3 regions of the Endozoicomonas sp. 2B-B genome follow, and region 3 is predicted to be linked to each of the others. Evidence: predicted binding sites of a transcription regulator. Region 3 holds the regulator's gene; each other region holds the start of a gene.
The links. Region 3 encodes PhoB, which activates phosphate uptake and scavenging genes when phosphate is short. Its sites were predicted from a motif close to TGTCATANNNNTGTCANA; they were not measured.
Positions count from the first base shown of each region.

Region 1 (5,604 bases), on a different contig from region 3:
CACGATGATCGACATCAGAATCACCATCATGACCGTACCGAAAATGGCCGGGAAAACCCCTCCTTCCGTGTTTGCTTCTCTGGGGTCGTCAGTGATAAATTCGCCGACTTTGTCGAGATAGAAAAGTATCTTCCCGGTCAGGGTCATGGCATTGGGTTTATAGGCCCGGACGATTTTGCCAAAAGATTGCTCAATCTCTGTACCATCAATGGTTGTAACCACCAGACTATCACGATTGAAAGCCACATAAAGATCACCCAGCCTGGCTTCCATCACCTTATATTCAGCCTGAAATACCCTGCGTTGTGCTTCGATATCGGCGAGGGCCTGAGGGGTATCTGTACCATTAAGTTCGAGGGCTCGCTGTTCCAAACGGAGACGCTCCAGCTTGCTGTTGACTGAACCTATTTCGTGCTTTTCGATGGCGTAGATTTCGTCGTAGATAGACAGGGCTCTGTTCAGTCTCTTCTGGAACTCTGGCCAGGCTGCTTCACCTTCTACAACAACTTTGCCATCCTGTTTGATGTTGTTCAGATAACCGTAGAAGTTACCCCACTCCCTGCGTTCCAGAGCAATGATATTTTCAGGGTAACGGCGATTCTCAAGCCAAAGATCAATGACCCAGGCAAAGTCTGAGCCTGAAACATCTCTGTTACCGACTTTCAGCAGATCACGGGTCAGTGTTTCCATTCCCTTTGGTACCGGCAGACCTGCCGCCTCAAGGCGGGTTGCAGAAACAGTTTCAGTGTCTGCTATTTCTCCAGCAATCAAGCGGGCTTTCTGGCCGGGAGGGGCATAGTCTGCCACCAGAATTTGTGCTGGCCAGAAGTGACCCAGACCCCGGATCGCTATCAAACCCAGAAGGCCGACAACAAGAATCACACTGATGGCCACCGCTCCGGCATTAAGCCAAACCCAGGGGGAGCCAGTCTGGTACCACTTGGTTATTTTATTACTCATGTTCCGGCTCCTTCCTTAAAGCGAACTGTACTTCTTGCGCAGTCGATGACGAACCATCTCGGCAGCGGTATTAACGACAAAGGTGAACAGGAAAAGCACCAGTGCAGCAAGGAATAGAATTCGATAGTGGCTGCTGCCGACTTCGGATTCAGGCATTTCAACAGCAATGTTGGCAGCCAGGGTTCTCATGCCTTCGAAGATATTGGCGTCCATGATGGGCGTGTTGCCGGTAGCCATCAGTACGATCATCGTTTCACCCACGGCGCGGCCCATACCAATCATCACGGCAGAGAATATGCCCGGGCTGGCGGTCAGCAATACCACCCGCATCAAGGTCTGCCAAGGCGTCGCACCCAGTGCCAGGGAGCCATAACTCAGATGTTTGGGAACACTGAAAATGGCATCCTCTGCGATAGAAAAAATGGTGGGGATCACTGCAAAGCCCATTGCCAGTCCCACTACCAGAGCATTGCGCTGATCGTAAGGAATGCCCAGATCAGAGGTCAGCCAGGTTCTCAGGTCACCATCAAAGAAGGTTGCTTCAATGGTACCGTTCAGGTTCATGGCAATAGCACCACTGATCAGTACCACAGGGATGAGCAGGGCTGCTTGCCAACCGTCCGGGATGGCGTGGCGGATTTTACCGGGCATGGAGTCCCAGGCAAAAGCAAAGAGCAATATGCCGATTGGAACAATCAACAAGAGTGCAAATATTCCTGCCAGACTGTTTTCGATCAGGGGGGCCAGCCAGAGACCGGCCAGAAAACCCAGAATGACCGTAGGCAGTGCTTCCATCAACTCAATGACAGGCTTTACTTTACGACGCATGGCTGGCGCCATGAAGTAAGCCGTATAGATGGCTCCGGCTATTGCCAGAGGTGTAGCCAGTAACATGGCGTAAAAGGCGGCCTTGAGAGTGCCGAAGGCCAGAGGGGTCAGGCTCAGCTTTGGCTCAAAGTCATTATTCGATGCAGACGACTGCCAGATATATTCAGGTTTCTCATAACCCTCATACCAGACTCTACCCCAGAGAGCCGACAAGGATACTTCCGGATGTTCATTTTCAACACGCCAGAATTCGGTAGAGCCATTGCTACTCACCAGCATATAGTTGCTACGGGGGGCAATAACCAGTTGCTCAACAGGACCGTCGGTCAGCTTCTCAGTCAGCAGGGTTCTGTTGGCTGTGGTGTAGAAGATGCCAACATTACCCTTGTCATCGGCTGCCAGAAAGCCCTTGCGGCGATGCTCAGGCACTATCTGCATAATAGGTTCACCGGCCAGCTCGAACTCGCGAATTCTTTGCAGGTGCCACTGGTTTTGTTCATCTCTGACCATGAACCACTGGCTGACCATGCCGGTGTCATCGCCTATCAGCAGAGAAACTCCACCCAACAGGAATGTCATGGTTGTTACTCTGGCCGAGTCGTTAGTCAGGTCAGTCTCTGACACGACGTGAGGCTGATTGATGTTGCTGATATCGATCAGTGTCAGGCCATCAGCACCGGATTGAACAAAAAGCCAGTGCTGATCCGGAGCAATCAGTACATCGTGAACAGGTCCATCCACTTCGGGCAGAGTGACACTCATTTCTTCAAGCGTGACTTCTTCCGTCAGGAAGTTTTCTTCCTTGCTAAAAGCGGTCATATAGAGGCGCTTGTCACCATAACCGGTGAGTAGCAGCTGATCTTCACTATCACTGATACTCAGGTGTGAAACAGCCTCATTATCCGTTATCAGATCAATCGCTTCCTCACCATATGGGTAGGTGACCCTTGGCGTGATCAGCCTCTTGTCATCAGGCCAGGTAATTTGATAGCCGTGCTTGAAAATGATGACCTGACCATTACTCAGACCCGCAGCCAGGAGGTTGCTATCGGATGGATCATTGTTAATTGTGGTGACTGAGGTCCCGGCAGGAAGGGGCAGGGAATAGCGATATTTCTGCCCTCCGGTTCGGGTGGATGAAAAAGTCAGGGCACCGTCGGCAGTGATGGAAAAAGCCAGTTCAGCCTGTTCTTCCATACTCTGATAGAGAGGGCGCTGCTCCCCTGTGATCGTCTGTGTCCAGGTACTGCTTTGTTCAATTTCTGCACTTTTGAATAAAGGCCCAACTTCGTACAGAAGATAGATGAAGATCAGCAGAATGGCGGCAATAACACCGAGGCCACCGACGGCTACACCCCACCGGGTCAGGTGATCTTTGAGAAAGCGAAGTGACTGATGACGTTTATGAGCCGGGGTGTTGTAATCGACACCAGGGCTGTCTTCTATTATTGGTTGGTACATGGCACTGGTCGCAGAGATTATTGAGCGTACCTTAAAAGGTCTGTGTTACAGAAATATGACAGAATTGAAAAAAATGGGAGTTGAGTACTCAAGCCGCCACTCTGAGTATCTTGGAACAGTATACCTGGTATTGAGCGATAGATAGCCGTGACCGGACACGCTGTCTGAAAAATACCGCAGCCAAACCGCACTCTATTCAGTATCAGCTACACTGAGGCTCCAGCTGAAGAAAAGCGAAAATTTGTGTGCAACTTAAAACCGTTTTCTTTCATATTTACATTCTTGATCTCTCTGGCAGCCAGTGGATTTGCTGCTGACAACTCTCAAGGACTTCTTATTGGTATTCCCGCAACGCAAGAAGGAAAGGCAAAGCAATGGTTTGATGCGCCCTCACAAGCAAGGTCAACTGATGACGTTAAAGTTTCCCTCCTGTCATCTCTGTGGCAGTGGCTAATGTCTTCGGAGAATGTTAGTGAGAAAAGAGAGAAAAATAGCACAGGTTTTACACTGCCGGAATGGCCCACATCAACACCTGAATCCGCCTTGCGATTATCAGGAGGCAGATTTCCACCCGACCCACCACCTCCACCATTTATGCCGGGTATTCCTGGCAAGGGATTGTTTAATAGGCCTGACTGGCAGTTTGACTACCTGTCAGCTCTGTTCAAGATCGGGCAGTGGTTGAAACAATGGTTTTATGATGGATATCGCAGCACTCCCGGTCAATCCGGACAATTCGTCAGTGACAAAGATTTATCTGCGGCTTTGGCAGGGATTACACAGAAGAGGGCGTTCAACAGGTCGTTATTCAGTCAGGTGCCGTTAGATATCTCGGAACTGCTTGCTCAACTATCGGGGAAAGGTTTGTCTGGTCACAGGCAGATGCACCAGCCAGAAACAGTTATGTTATATCCCGTATTTATGCTGCCTCAATCTGATTTGGATGACTTTGAAGAAGCGCAGGGGGTTGAATATGTTGGAGAAACTTGCAAAGTATGCCGGAATAACTTTGAAGAATCTGACGACCTGGTGAAAACGTCGTGTTTGCATTTGTTCCATATGGACTGCCTGAAACGGTGGCTAGCAAAAGAAATTAACCTGAAAGGCAACCATTTATGTCCATATTGTCGGCAGGATCAGAGTGCTCTGGGTGACTTTCTGATCCAGAAAGAAATGCAAGAGGTGGCTCATATTGTGACGGAAATGCTTTTAGAAAGAGGGACCTGGCCTGAAAATGACAGGTATATCTATGAAAGGCTGATCCGTGCGGGAGCCAGCAATGATCCGGCCATCGCTGAGCAGATACAGGCACTTTGGCCATTAGTTAATTTTTACTCAGTGCAACATATGGTGTCCCAAATGCAGTCAGGGAGTGCGACCTGGCCTGACAATGATGGGCATATCTTTTTAGAGTTGAGAATGGCAAAGAGTATCGATGATCCGGAAATTGCTGAGCAGGTGCGGTCACTTTGGCCTTCAGTTTGTTTGTACTCCCTGCAAAATCTGATCTCACAAATAGAAGCAGGGAGAAGGACCTGGCCTGACGATGAGCGTGATATCGCTCTGAGGTTGAAGATGGCACAAGATAGCAAAGATCCGGCCATTGTTGAGCAGGCACGGGCACTTAAGCCGGCAGCTTATTTGTACTCCGTGCAGCATCTGGTGTCACAGGTGCAGGCAGGGACAAGAACCTGGCCAGACGATGACGGTGGTATCTTCAGAATCCTGCATGTGGCGTTATTTGGTACTGATGCAACCAGTATTGAGGCATGGAGGGTATTAAATCCCGATAGTATACCCACTGCCGCGCCAGCAAAGGCACTTTATCCATTTGTGAATTTTTACTCTGCACAGCGTCTGTTGTCACAAGTACAGGCAGGGAGAAGGAGCTGGACTAAAGAAGATTACATCCATGCGGGGGCGTTGAAAAGACTGATAGAAGATAGCCCTGATCCAGCCATTGCTGAGCAGGCACGGGCCTTGTATCCATTAGCCAATTTGTACGCTCTACGGTATCAGGTGTCAGAAATGCAGGCAGGGAGAGATACCTGGCCTGTTTATGACAGGTATTTCCATACCATGTTAAGTATTGCAAGAGATAGCAATGATCCGGCCATTGCTGAGCAGGCACGGGCACTTGAGCCAGCCGTTAATTTTTACTCCGTGCAGAACCTGGTGTCACAAGTGCAGGTGGGGCGAGAGATCTGGCCACTTGAGGACAGTTATATCTATACAAGGTTGAGAAGTGCACAAGGAAGCGATGATCCGGCCATTGCTGAGCAGGCGCGGGCACTTGAGCCTGCCGTTAATTTTTGCTCCGTGCAGGACCTGGTGTCACTAATGCAGAAAGGATTA
Region 1 covers NZ_JBLZMU010000002.1:97,360-102,963, forward strand. Annotated here, with positions in the region: gene pstA (phosphate ABC transporter permease PstA) at 1-960, opposite strand, end outside; gene ACOMHB_RS24705 (ABC transporter permease subunit) at 976-3,249, opposite strand; gene ACOMHB_RS24710 (RING finger protein) at 3,703-5,604, shown strand, end outside.
Region 1: the regulator PhoB is predicted to act here: its motif matches at 3,293-3,310, upstream of ACOMHB_RS24705 (ABC transporter permease subunit).

Region 2 (5,604 bases), 440 kb from region 3:
AACAATTCCTTCTGTTTTTTCTGCACTCTGTGATCAATCACAAAAGCCAATAGAGCGGGTATCAGCAAAAGCACACTGATGACAGCGCCCATGGCAAAGTTCTGCTGACCGGCGACCTGTTTATAGATGTCGGTAGCCAGTACGTTATATTGGCCACCAATCACTTTCGGGACACCAAAGTCGGTTACGACCAGGGTGAATACGACAGTGACCGTGCTGATCAAACCAAACTTGGCAGCTGGAAGCGTGACTGTTGTAAACGTTCTGAATGGAGAGGTACCCATGGAGCGAGCTGCTTCATAGAGTCTGGCGTCGGATGTTGAAAGCGCCGTGGTAAGAATTAGCAGTGCATGGGGAAAGGTCCAGAAAGCCAGACCCATAACAATACCGGGCAGACCATAAATAGAGTGACCAAACAGCAGGTCTACAGCCACCCCCTGATTACCAAACAGATAAATCATACTGATGGCAGGCAATAGGGAAGGTGCCAGTATGGGTAACATGCCCATTACTTTGAAGAGCGGTTTCAAAGGCATCTGGGTTCGTGTCAGTCCGTAAGCAAACAAGAATGACAAGCTAACGACTATTGTCGTAACAGTAACACCGACTTTCAGCGTGTTGCCAATGGAATGACTCAGGGCCGGGTTGCCAAGATACTCAGCAAAGTAACTCAGGCCAAGAAACGCCCCATTGCTGTCCTGAACGCTTCTTGCCAGCATGGCAAGGAGTGGCAGAAGCAGTGAAATGATCAGATAGAGAGCAACCGCTCCGATGACCAGCCCAAGAATCCATTGATCCCTGCTGATGGCTGGCAGCAGAGGCTTCCGGCCCAGTGCTGGAGAGTTTGCATCCGCTGGGGTGTGTGTAGATAGACTCATATTTAAAGCGGGCTCATCATGCTGCAGGGAAGACATGGATATGTTTTTCACTCAGGGACAACCGATTCTGGCTCCCCGGTTCCAGCTTAAGGCCAGCCAGCTGGTGGACAGGTACATCGACTTTAATCAGTCGCTCACTGCTCCAGCCAACAGGGCTGCACTCTGCACGAACAAAGGAGCCCTGAAACTCCAGACTTTCAACACTGACTGGCAAAGCAGACTGACCTTCACTGAAGCTCAGGTCTTCCGGACGAATCCCCAGAATCACTTTTCTCGTTGTTGACTCAGTCACTGGCAGAGAGAGTGGCTGGTTGGCCAGTACGACCTGATTCTTTTTGTTGGTATCACCTTCCAGAAAGTTCATGGCGCCAACAAATTCAGCAACGAAGCGAGAGGCTGGCTGTTTGTAAATTTCTTCCGGTGTGCCTATCTGTTCTATGTTTCCGTGATTCATCACCACGATGCGATCAGCCATAGCCATGGCTTCTTCCTGGTCATGGGTCACCATAATGGTGGTAATGCCCAGTTTTCTTTGCAGCTTACAGATCGTTTCCCGCAACTTGATTCTGACTTTGGCATCCAGGGCCGAGAGGGGTTCATCGAGCAACAACAACCCCGGAGAGAGTGCCAGAGCCCTTGCCAGTGCTACACGCTGTTGTTGACCGCCAGAAAGCTGAGAGGGAAATTTGGGGCCGGAATCCTGCAGGCCGATAATATCCAGCCATTGGTTCACGCTGCCCTCAACTTCACGTTTGGATTGACCCTGGTTTTTCAAACCAAAACCGATATTTTCTGAAACACTCAGGTTGGGGAACAGGGCATAGGATTGAAAGACAATGCCGAAGTCTCTTTGTTCAGGTGGGAGTGCTGTTATGTTGGTGCCATCCTGCCAGATCTCTCCCTGTTTACAGGCTTCCAATCCGGCAATCATTCTCAACAGCGTCGTCTTTCCGCAACCCGAGGGGCCGAGAAAACAGATGAATTCACCCTTATTAACGGACAGGGAAATCTCTTTGAGAGCGGTGAAATCGCCGAAGCGTTTCCCCAGGTTTTCGATGGTGAGAAAGGGTTTCATAGCGTTAACTTCCTAAAGCTCCAAACCTGAAAAAGCCGTTTATTCCCTTTGGGGAATAAACGGCGCTTTCTGCATAACTAGTAAGGCATCAAGACTTAGGTTCAGACATATGATCGAAACGTTTGGACCATTCAGCGAGTACAGCTTCACGCTCACTGGCCATTTCTCCAAAGTCCAGGTCCACCATAGCGCTTTCTACATCTGGATAGTTGGGTACTTCTTTACTGACGTCTTTGTGACCGACAACGGGGTACGCCTCTACATAATGCTCATTAGCTTTCTGGCTGAGAGACCAGTCGACCAGCTTTTTCGCAGCTGCAGCCTGATCGGTACCTGCAACCAGACCTACTGACTCCACATCCCAGCCAACGCCACCCTTGGGAAGAATCAGGTCCAGCGGTGCACCCTGACTTTTCAATTGGGCGCCACGAACCGCCATGGAAATACCAATAGCCACTTCACCCATGGCAGCCTGAACACAGGGCTTGGAACCTGAGTGAGTGTATTGGGACATGTTGTTGTTCAGCTTATCCATATAGGCCCAGCCTTTGTCTTCACCCATGCTCTGCAGCCAGGCGGAAACCTGCATATAGCCAGTGCCGGAAGAGGCTGGGTTAGGCATGGCAATCTGGCCCTGATAGACCGGATTCAGCAGGTCTTGCCAGGATTGAGGCTTGGGCAGTTTTTTGGCTGCGGCTACCGCTTCGTTGTAACAAATGACATTAAAGTAAGCCTGGTTGCCAAACCATGCTTTGGCGGCCTCAGGATCAACCAACTGAGACTTGATTTGATTCAGACCTCTGGGCTTGTAGGTATCCAGTACGCCTTTATCTTTCAACAGTGCCATGCTGGAACCGGCCAGGCCCCATACGACGTCTGCCCTGCTATTATCTTTTTCTGCCAGCAGTTTAGCGGTCATGATACCGGTAGAGTCCCGTACCCATTTGATGCTGATATCGGGATTATCCTGCTCAAAGGCTTTCTTGTAGCGATTCAGAATGTCGGTCTCAAAAGCAGTATAAACCGTCAATTCCACAGGAGATGCAGCGAAAGATGAAGCGCTGAAAATTGAAGTTGTTGCCAGGGTCAGGGCTGTCAGGTGTTTTTTCATGGAGCTCTCTCCAGTCGGATAATCATTTTGTTCTGGCCAAGACCAGAAGGGATATCGCGATTCTACGAGAGAGAAATGACTAAAATATTACAGATCTTTTTCGACTCTGTGACAGTTTCCTGCAACATGGCCAATTCCTGGTCGTCGGAGGCTGTGCAATCAGGCGGCGGTTCGGCAGAGTGCCCAGAACCAGGGCGGGGTCTTTGGCACCATTATTACGGTGGCGGGGATTGGGGCTGCTGCGCTGTTTTAATCGCCGGGCAGCCAGTCGTCATCTGTGATCTGTTCAAAGGTCCATGGGCATTGGCCGGGAAAGCTTTTTTTGCTCAGCTTCTGGCTTTCACTGCGAGCGTAATTGTTCATCTGCTTAACTGCTTGCCGACAAGCATCGGAATATGCACCCGCCAATAACTCCACGATCATGGGCTGTAAATGAGGGTGTTTTGAAATTTGCTTTTCAATCGCTGCTCTGGAATTGTAGATACTTGGCATCCACGTCTGGACAACCTTATCCTCTACCCACAAATCTTTCAGAATCCGTTTCTGATAATCGTATTTGAGAAGATGTAAAACCAATACCGATAAATGAGACTCAAGAGTATCTCTGGTACTGCCCATTTCGTACTCCATCGCCTCCAACAGATTGTCAATGTCGAGTTTGTGAAATTGTCGCTGAGCCAGCAGCTCCCGCTGCTGGCTCAGCCATGAGGTGTAGTCGGTTTTGTATAAATCAGTCATCGTCAGCCTCCGGCAGCCAGCCATCTTCCATGATTTCGTCATAGGTCCATGGGCACTCAGACGGGAAAGCGTCGGGTCTGCACTGCATCTCGTTGGCAGCAAGCTTTCGGGCGTACTGATAGGCTTTTGGCAAAATCTCGTCCAGTTTACTATTGAGAGCGGGATTTTCTTCAAGCTCATGCTCAATGGCAATACGTTGTTTACTGATACTGGTTGACCAGCTTCGGAACCATTGATCCATCTCATGCAAATCATTTTTTTTACGCTGCATCAGCCATTTAAGCGAGTGCATGAGTAATTGAGACAAACGGCTCTGTACTGAACGATAACGGGCTCTACCCATGTCCTCAACTTCCTCGACCAGGTTGTCCATATCAAGTTCATCGAAACGGCCTTGCCTGATAAGCTCGGCTTGTCGATAGGACCATGTGTAGAAATCAGTGTCATACAAGTTTTCCATAAATCACCTCCATTGCCCTACCACTGTAGGCAAATAACATAGGGGAATCAAAATGAATTGCTAAAGCACAGATGCTTTTGCCGGGGGCTTTGCCCGTGTTTTGGGCTGGTCAATTTGGTCATTGATGCCAGGGAGAACCGTCATGATCGCAAAGAAATGATGGGTTTGCTGAAAGATTTATCGAATGAGCGTAAAACCCCGTACTTTAATAGGGTGTCGCAAAACTCTGTCGCAAAACTCTGGTTCCCACGCACCAGCACGGGAACGAGTTTTTAGAGTTGTGCGACACTCTCTTTACGTCAAGGAGGATGTCAAAGGATGTTTTCGATATTCTTTTCTGCAATGCCGGGAGCCAGGGTCATGCCCTTGCCGCCGATGGCCGTGAGAAAGTGAATTTTGTTGTCTATGTCGTCCTGGTAGTAGTGATCGGTTTTACTCTGGCAATAATAACCTGCCCAATATTCCGCGATATCCCAGCAAGGAAGCTCAACAATGTTTCTGGCTTCTGTCAGCATCCGTTCATTGATGGATTGATTCATTGTGAAGGAGAGTTTCTCTGCCTCGCGGGCATCGGCGTACTCGTGTGAGTCGCCAATGATGATGGACCCGTCAAGCTCCTTTTTGAACAGAATATGTATCCCGTACTTATCCAGCTCTGAGTCTTTTTCTCCGGCACTCCAGGAAGGCAAGTTGCGAAAGCTCTCATAGCGTCTGATAGTCCTGCCCGAAAGCAAATTGCCATTGAGACTGACGCTCTTCAGTGGTTTGGTACGCATCATTTGGAGCTTGACCAGCTCAATATCACTGTTGAGAAAGCGTGATGGAAACAGGGTTTTGAAATCATGCCCGTTACAGACTATCGCTTTTGAAGCCCGGTATTGCTCACCAGCTGAATCCATACTGATGACTTCATCCTGCCCGGTTTCCATGCTGATGATTTGGGTGTTGGGTCGGTATTCAACGGTGTATTCCTGCTGAATAAACTCAATGATGCGGTAAATCAGTTGCAGGGGGTTAACACTGAATTCCTCCGGGAAGTACAAGGCACCTTTTGCATAACTTTTCTTGACGGCAGGATTGGCACGTATAACCTCGTCAATACTTAGCAGTGATGAAGGGTAGCCCGTTTGCTGATTTCGTTGGTGTAGCTCTTGCAACATGGCCAACTCCTGGTCATCGGAGGCTATATACCAGCTGCCATTTCTTCGGGCTGAAATATCAAACTGATCTTGCAGGGTCTGATAAATGCTCAGAGAGTCCAGGGCGGTCGGCAGCAGGTCTGCTGTCATGCCGGATGGAACAACCATGCCAAAGTTTCTGACGGTGGCCTGTACCGGTTGAC
Region 2 covers NZ_JBLZMU010000001.1:1,036,614-1,042,217, forward strand. Annotated here, with positions in the region: gene ACOMHB_RS04235 (putative 2-aminoethylphosphonate ABC transporter permease subunit) at 1-878, opposite strand, end outside; gene ACOMHB_RS04240 (putative 2-aminoethylphosphonate ABC transporter ATP-binding protein) at 895-1,953, opposite strand; gene ACOMHB_RS04245 (putative 2-aminoethylphosphonate ABC transporter substrate-binding protein) at 2,042-3,064, opposite strand; gene ACOMHB_RS04250 (DUF29 domain-containing protein) at 3,314-3,802, opposite strand; gene ACOMHB_RS04255 (DUF29 domain-containing protein) at 3,795-4,262, opposite strand; gene ACOMHB_RS04260 (TIGR03364 family FAD-dependent oxidoreductase) at 4,574-5,604, opposite strand, start outside.
Region 2: the regulator PhoB is predicted to act here: its motif matches at 3,139-3,156, upstream of ACOMHB_RS04245 (putative 2-aminoethylphosphonate ABC transporter substrate-binding protein).

Region 3 (5,604 bases):
TTTGACAGCCCGCACTACAGCGGCATCAACCCCTACACACTGGGCTTCAGCATGTTTCAGGATATTCGCAGAATCTGTGAAAATCCTACCGATGAAGACAGACACTGGTTCCCGGACATTGCCGACAGTGACTGGCTGGAAACCGTGCATTTTGCGATGAAAAACTTCAAGGATGAAAGCTTTATTCTGCAATTCCTGTCTCCCAAGGTGATGAGAGAACTCAGACTCTTCTCGGTTCTGGATGACGAAAGCAAGTCCTACCTGGAAGTCGATGCGATTCATAACAGCACCGGATACAAAGAAGTAAGGGAGTCGCTGGCTGCTCAATACAATCTTGGCAACCGGGAGCCCAATATCCAGGTCTTTGATGTGGATGTGCGTGGCGATCGAACCCTGACTCTCAGACATTACCAGCACCAGGGACGTCCACTGGATAAAAGTACAGAGGAATTACTCAGGCACGTACACCGGCTCTGGCAATTTGATGTCAAACTGGAGTCGGTGACCATTGATAACAAGGTAAGCAAAAGCTATCAGTGCCCGGATAAAAAAGATTCCGGGAAGTCTCACTAAAAAGATCTGATTGAAAGACGAGGGTCTTTTTATATTGAAAACTAATAAGAATTAAAAAGCCATCCGAGAATCTCCCGGACTTAAGCCTCCGTCCGGGTCACCCCGCAGCAAGGGTTGCTATTGCAACCTCACGACTGCATGGATGCAGGAGCAGTAGCTGCTTGGGACGGCCTTAAGTCCGGCAGGCTTCTGGCCCCACATATCCTATCCACTTAAAACCGAATCCCCGCTGCCACGACAGAAAGAACCAGCCCTTTCGTTCAATGCAAAAAATACTGACTACGGTGATAACCAGAAGCTTGATGCCTATTAACGATATTTTCAAAGAGTCAGATGCACGGCTGAATGGCTGTTTTTTTAAAAACAAGCAATACCCACTCAAAGCAATTCAATTCATATGCATGTCTTGATGACTCATAACCGTTTATGTATTGCACAAAATTATTCCTACCATCACATAAAGCGTTATTAAATCTATTTAAATAGTCCATAAAAGCACATTAAATGCTTCCATCAATTTAAAGCTTCCTGTATAAATAGTTACCTCCGTCATTGATAACCATTAATACCCGGTCGAATTAGTCTGAATTGGGAGTTCCTGAATGAACGTTTTTGAAGAAATTCATCACCGCCTGAGCAGTAAAACTCGTATCCGCTCTTTGTTTAAAGATGTTCATGTCGAAGATCTTGAGCGTATCATCTCCAGAATGCAGGACGTAATGCAGGAGAAAGTTGAAGCCCGCAATAAGATTGACGAAGAGCGTCAAGCCAAACTCGAAAACATTGAAGCCGTTAAGCAGATCATGGCCGAACGCGGCATTTCAATGGAAGACTTGGACCATCTGGAAATAGCGACTCAAAAACGTCGTCGTAATGTCCAAAGGTTTACTTTTGAGTACCAGACAGAAGCCGGCGACACTGTCCAATGGGATGGTTCTACCACAGGGCGCTTGCCGCGTGACTTCCAAAGCTACCTGGACCGCACCGGCAAAAAACGTCTGGAATGCGTCGTTGGCGAAGAGTAAGTCTACCTTCGTCAGTATTTCGGGTTCATGCCCGGTCTGCAACTTCTTGAATAAAGACACCAATGGATCAAAGTATCATTCTTTGAAAAACCTCCCCCTCTGACTCGAAGTAATCAGTTGGGGATCCCATTACAGAGTGCTCAGGTGGGACCACTCTCATCAACACTCTGACCAACAGCCCGCAGTGCACCCCACAGCAGGTGTTCAAGAGACAGATACAAACTAGTAAAGAAAATACAAATACGCAAGCCCGGTCTTTGCAGGATGGTTAAAATCCACCACCCTGCCAACTCCCGGGGATTAGCGTTTCAGAGTAAAGATAGTCAGGATCAGTCTGTACAACAGACTGTTCGCGAATGATGAAACCATGAAAAGATTATTCATTTTTTGATGGTAGTCCTAAAAGCAGAAAAGGTGCCACCGGCCCTTTTCTGCTTTCATGAGTGTTCCAACTCAAGGCATTTTTCCGGAAAGTAGCAAATAAAGCGGCTGCCTTTTCCAGGGTGACTGCTGATCGTGAGTTTGCCTCCGTGTCTCAGCATGACGTGCTTGACGATAGCCAGGCCAAGCCCCGTTCCCCCGGTATTCTGGCTACGACTTTTATCAATCCGGTAAAAGCGCTCAGTCAACCTCGGAATATGCATTGGATCAATACCGACACCATTGTCTTCTACCATCATATGTCCGCCTTCCCCGTCCTGCCACCAGCGCACAAGTATTTTCCCACCCTCGGGTGTATAGCGCACGGCATTAAAGACCAGATTCGAGAAGGCACTGCGCAACTCATTACTGCTGCCTGCCAAAAAGACATCTTCAGGACAATCCAGAGAAATCTGATGCTGGCTTTCACCACTGAGTGCACATCCGTCTTCAACGATACTGCTGAGCAGGGTTTTAACATGAACCCCATTCTCGTCTGCCTGAGCTTCAGCCGACTCCAGTTTGGACAGCAACAGCAGGTCTGCCACCAGATTCTGCATTCTCAGCGACTGCTCCTGCATCCTGTTCAGAGCTTTTTCCCAAACAGGGGGCAGACCTGAATCCGGGCCCAGACTGTCCAGCATGGTTTCGATGTATCCAGACACAACCGTCAGTGGTGTTCTCAGTTCATGGGAGACATTGGCAACAAAGTCTTTTCTCATGACTTCCAGCTGATTCAAGCGCGTGACATCTCTAACGGTCATGAGACGATTGCCTTTGCCATAAACCGTTATATTAAATTGCAGTTGATGATCCGGGTTGATTGGCGAGGGGATCTCAAGAGCTTTTTGATAACCACCCTGCTCAAAGTAGTCGGCAAACCTTGGATCACGTAGCAGATTGGTAATCAACTGCCCCTGATCGTCAGGCGTCTTAAGCCCTATCAAAGTTCCAGCGGCGGGATTCCACCATTCCAGGTTGCTCTGATTATCTATCATTACAACACCGTCGTTCAGCGCAGCAGTTGATTCCTGAACACGTTCAATCACTCCGGCCAGCTTTTGCCGGGAACGACTGTGCTGTTTTTGCAATCGATAGATACCATCAAAAATTTGCCCCCAGAACCCTTTACTCTCAGGAGGCTCTTTGCTCCTGGCCTTGGGGTCATTCAGCCAGTCCAGCAGCTTGAAAAGCTGACGGAAGCTCCAGACAAAATAACCTCCCATGACCACACAGAGTCCTAAAAAAGGCTCTCCAAACAACCAGCCCAGGGAAAACCCGACAATCACGTAGGCGATCATGCGGCTCAGCAAATGGGTTTTTGAAATTGTTGTCATATTACTCCCGGCCAGATAACTGCTGAGCACTGAGCATAAAAGGTTTACACCCTCGTTGAGAAACGATATCCAGTACCACGAACCGTTTGCACAAAGGCTTCGTAGTTATCACCTAAGGCCTTACGCAAGCGTCGAATGTGTACATCAACGGTTCGCTCTTCCACATAAACGTTGCCACCCCAGACCTGATCCAGTAACTGCCCACGGGTATAGGCACGCTCCTGGTGCGTCAGGAAAAACTGCAGCAAACGGTACTCGGTAGGTCCTATTTCAGCAGGTGAGCCATCAATAGAGACTCTGTGGCTGACAGGGTCCAGCTCCAATCCCTTGATGACAATGGGAGACTGGTTATCAAATCCGCCTGTACGACGGAGAACCGCTTTTAAACGAGCAGCCAGCTCGCGGGGAGAAAAAGGCTTGGTGATGTAGTCATCGGCACCGGTTTCAAGTCCCTGGATTTTGTGGTCTTCTTCACCTTTGGCCGTCAACATAACAATGGGTATTTCAGAGGTCAGCTCATTGCGCTTCAGACGACGGGCCAGTTCAATTCCAGAGACATCTGGTAACATCCAGTCCAACAAGATCAGATCGGGTTTGTTATCCACAATCAGAGAGTGCGCTTCTCTGGCATCTGCTGCCTCAAGACAGTCATACCCTGCCATTTCCAGAGCAACGGTCACCATTTCGCGAATCGGTGCTTCGTCATCTACGATCAGAATGGTCTTTCCTGGCATTAATCTCTACCTGTTATCTGTCGATTCGATTTCGGCGGTGACGTTCTGGCATCTATCAGCTGAAGCTCATTGGGGCTATACCAGGATGGTAGTGTCTCAGGACAGCACCTTTCCTATCGCTCAGGCTGTTTCTCACTACTTTGATCAACCGCACTATACACCGGACATTACACCTTTGAAATGTTACAGGCAGATGACACACTAAAGGCTGATATTGCAGCTTAAAAATAAAAAGATCCCTCAGGGTTTACAGGGTAAGGCTTTTCGCCATTTATCCCTACAGCCACCATAAGTAGCAATACTTACCAGGCTCTAAGCCGGATTGAAGATCAAAGATAACTCAACACGAAACCTGCAAATACAATGGCTCCGGCCCAGTGGTTACTGAGAAACGCCTTGAAGCAGGCTTCACGCTCACGACGACGGGTTAACCATTGCTGGTAAACGAAAAGGGCTGCGACAGCCAACAATGAGAGATAATAGAGAGCACCTAACTCCAGTTGATGGCCTGCCATGGCCAGTGTCATCAGGGTAAGTACCTGCAGGCAACCAACAATCAGGTTATCCATCTCGCCAAATAGAATGGCTGTGGACTTGATACCTACTTTCAGATCATCGTCACGATCCACCATGGCGTATTGAGTATCGTAAGCTACTGTCCAGAAGAGATTGGCCAGAAACATCAGCCAGACGATGTTTCCCAACGAGCCACTCTGAGCCGCAAAAGCCATGGGTATCGACCAGCCAAAAGCAGCCCCCAAAACCACCTGAGGCAGATGAGTGTGTCTTTTGGCAAAAGGGTAAGCCGAGGCCAGCAATAATCCGGCAAAAGAGAGCTGGACGGTAAGAGTATTGGTAAAGAGTACAAGAATGAAAGACAAAAGCACCATACCGGAGAAATAGATCAGCGCTTCTTTTTCCTGAATTTTACCCGTTACCAGCGGTCGATGCTGTGTTCTCTTAACATGGCCGTCCACTTTCCTGTCAGCAAAGTCATTAATAACGCAGCCTGCACTGCGCATCAAAACCACGCCGACCGAAAAAATCACCAGATTCTTCAGACTCGGTACACCTTCTGCCGCCACCCAGAGTGCCCACATAGTAGGCCAGAACAACAGATAAATACCAATAGGCCGGTCCAGCCGGGCCAGCCGTAAGAAATCTTTTAAACGGGGAAATCGTTGCAGAACTACTTCAGTGCCTGCCAATACCGCCATTGGTTTTCTGAATTGCATCATAATATTTAGCTGCTTATCTGCATCTTTATTATCATCGCTGAGATTCTTATTGCTCATCGCCCTGAATCATGACCCGCATCGCCAGTTTATCAGGTCAGGCCAGGTTCTCAATCAGGCCATGACCAGACCGACTGCGGAAATCTCTATATTTCACGAGGTAAGTGCTTCGACAAACAATCATTCTTGTAGAGCTTCAGGGTTCAGGATGCTTCGACATGACTCTGGAGTGCTTCTCTGTCTGTTCAGACAGGTCCGGCAAAAAGATTTCACAAACAGA
Region 3 covers NZ_JBLZMU010000001.1:599,902-605,505, reverse strand. Annotated here, with positions in the region: gene ACOMHB_RS02455 (SpoVR family protein) at 1-573, shown strand, start outside; gene ACOMHB_RS02450 (H-NS family histone-like protein) at 1,176-1,598, shown strand; gene phoR (phosphate regulon sensor histidine kinase PhoR) at 2,036-3,355, opposite strand; gene phoB (phosphate regulon transcriptional regulator PhoB) at 3,400-4,089, opposite strand; gene ubiA (4-hydroxybenzoate octaprenyltransferase) at 4,419-5,306, opposite strand; gene ACOMHB_RS02430 (chorismate--pyruvate lyase family protein) at 5,521-5,604, opposite strand, start outside.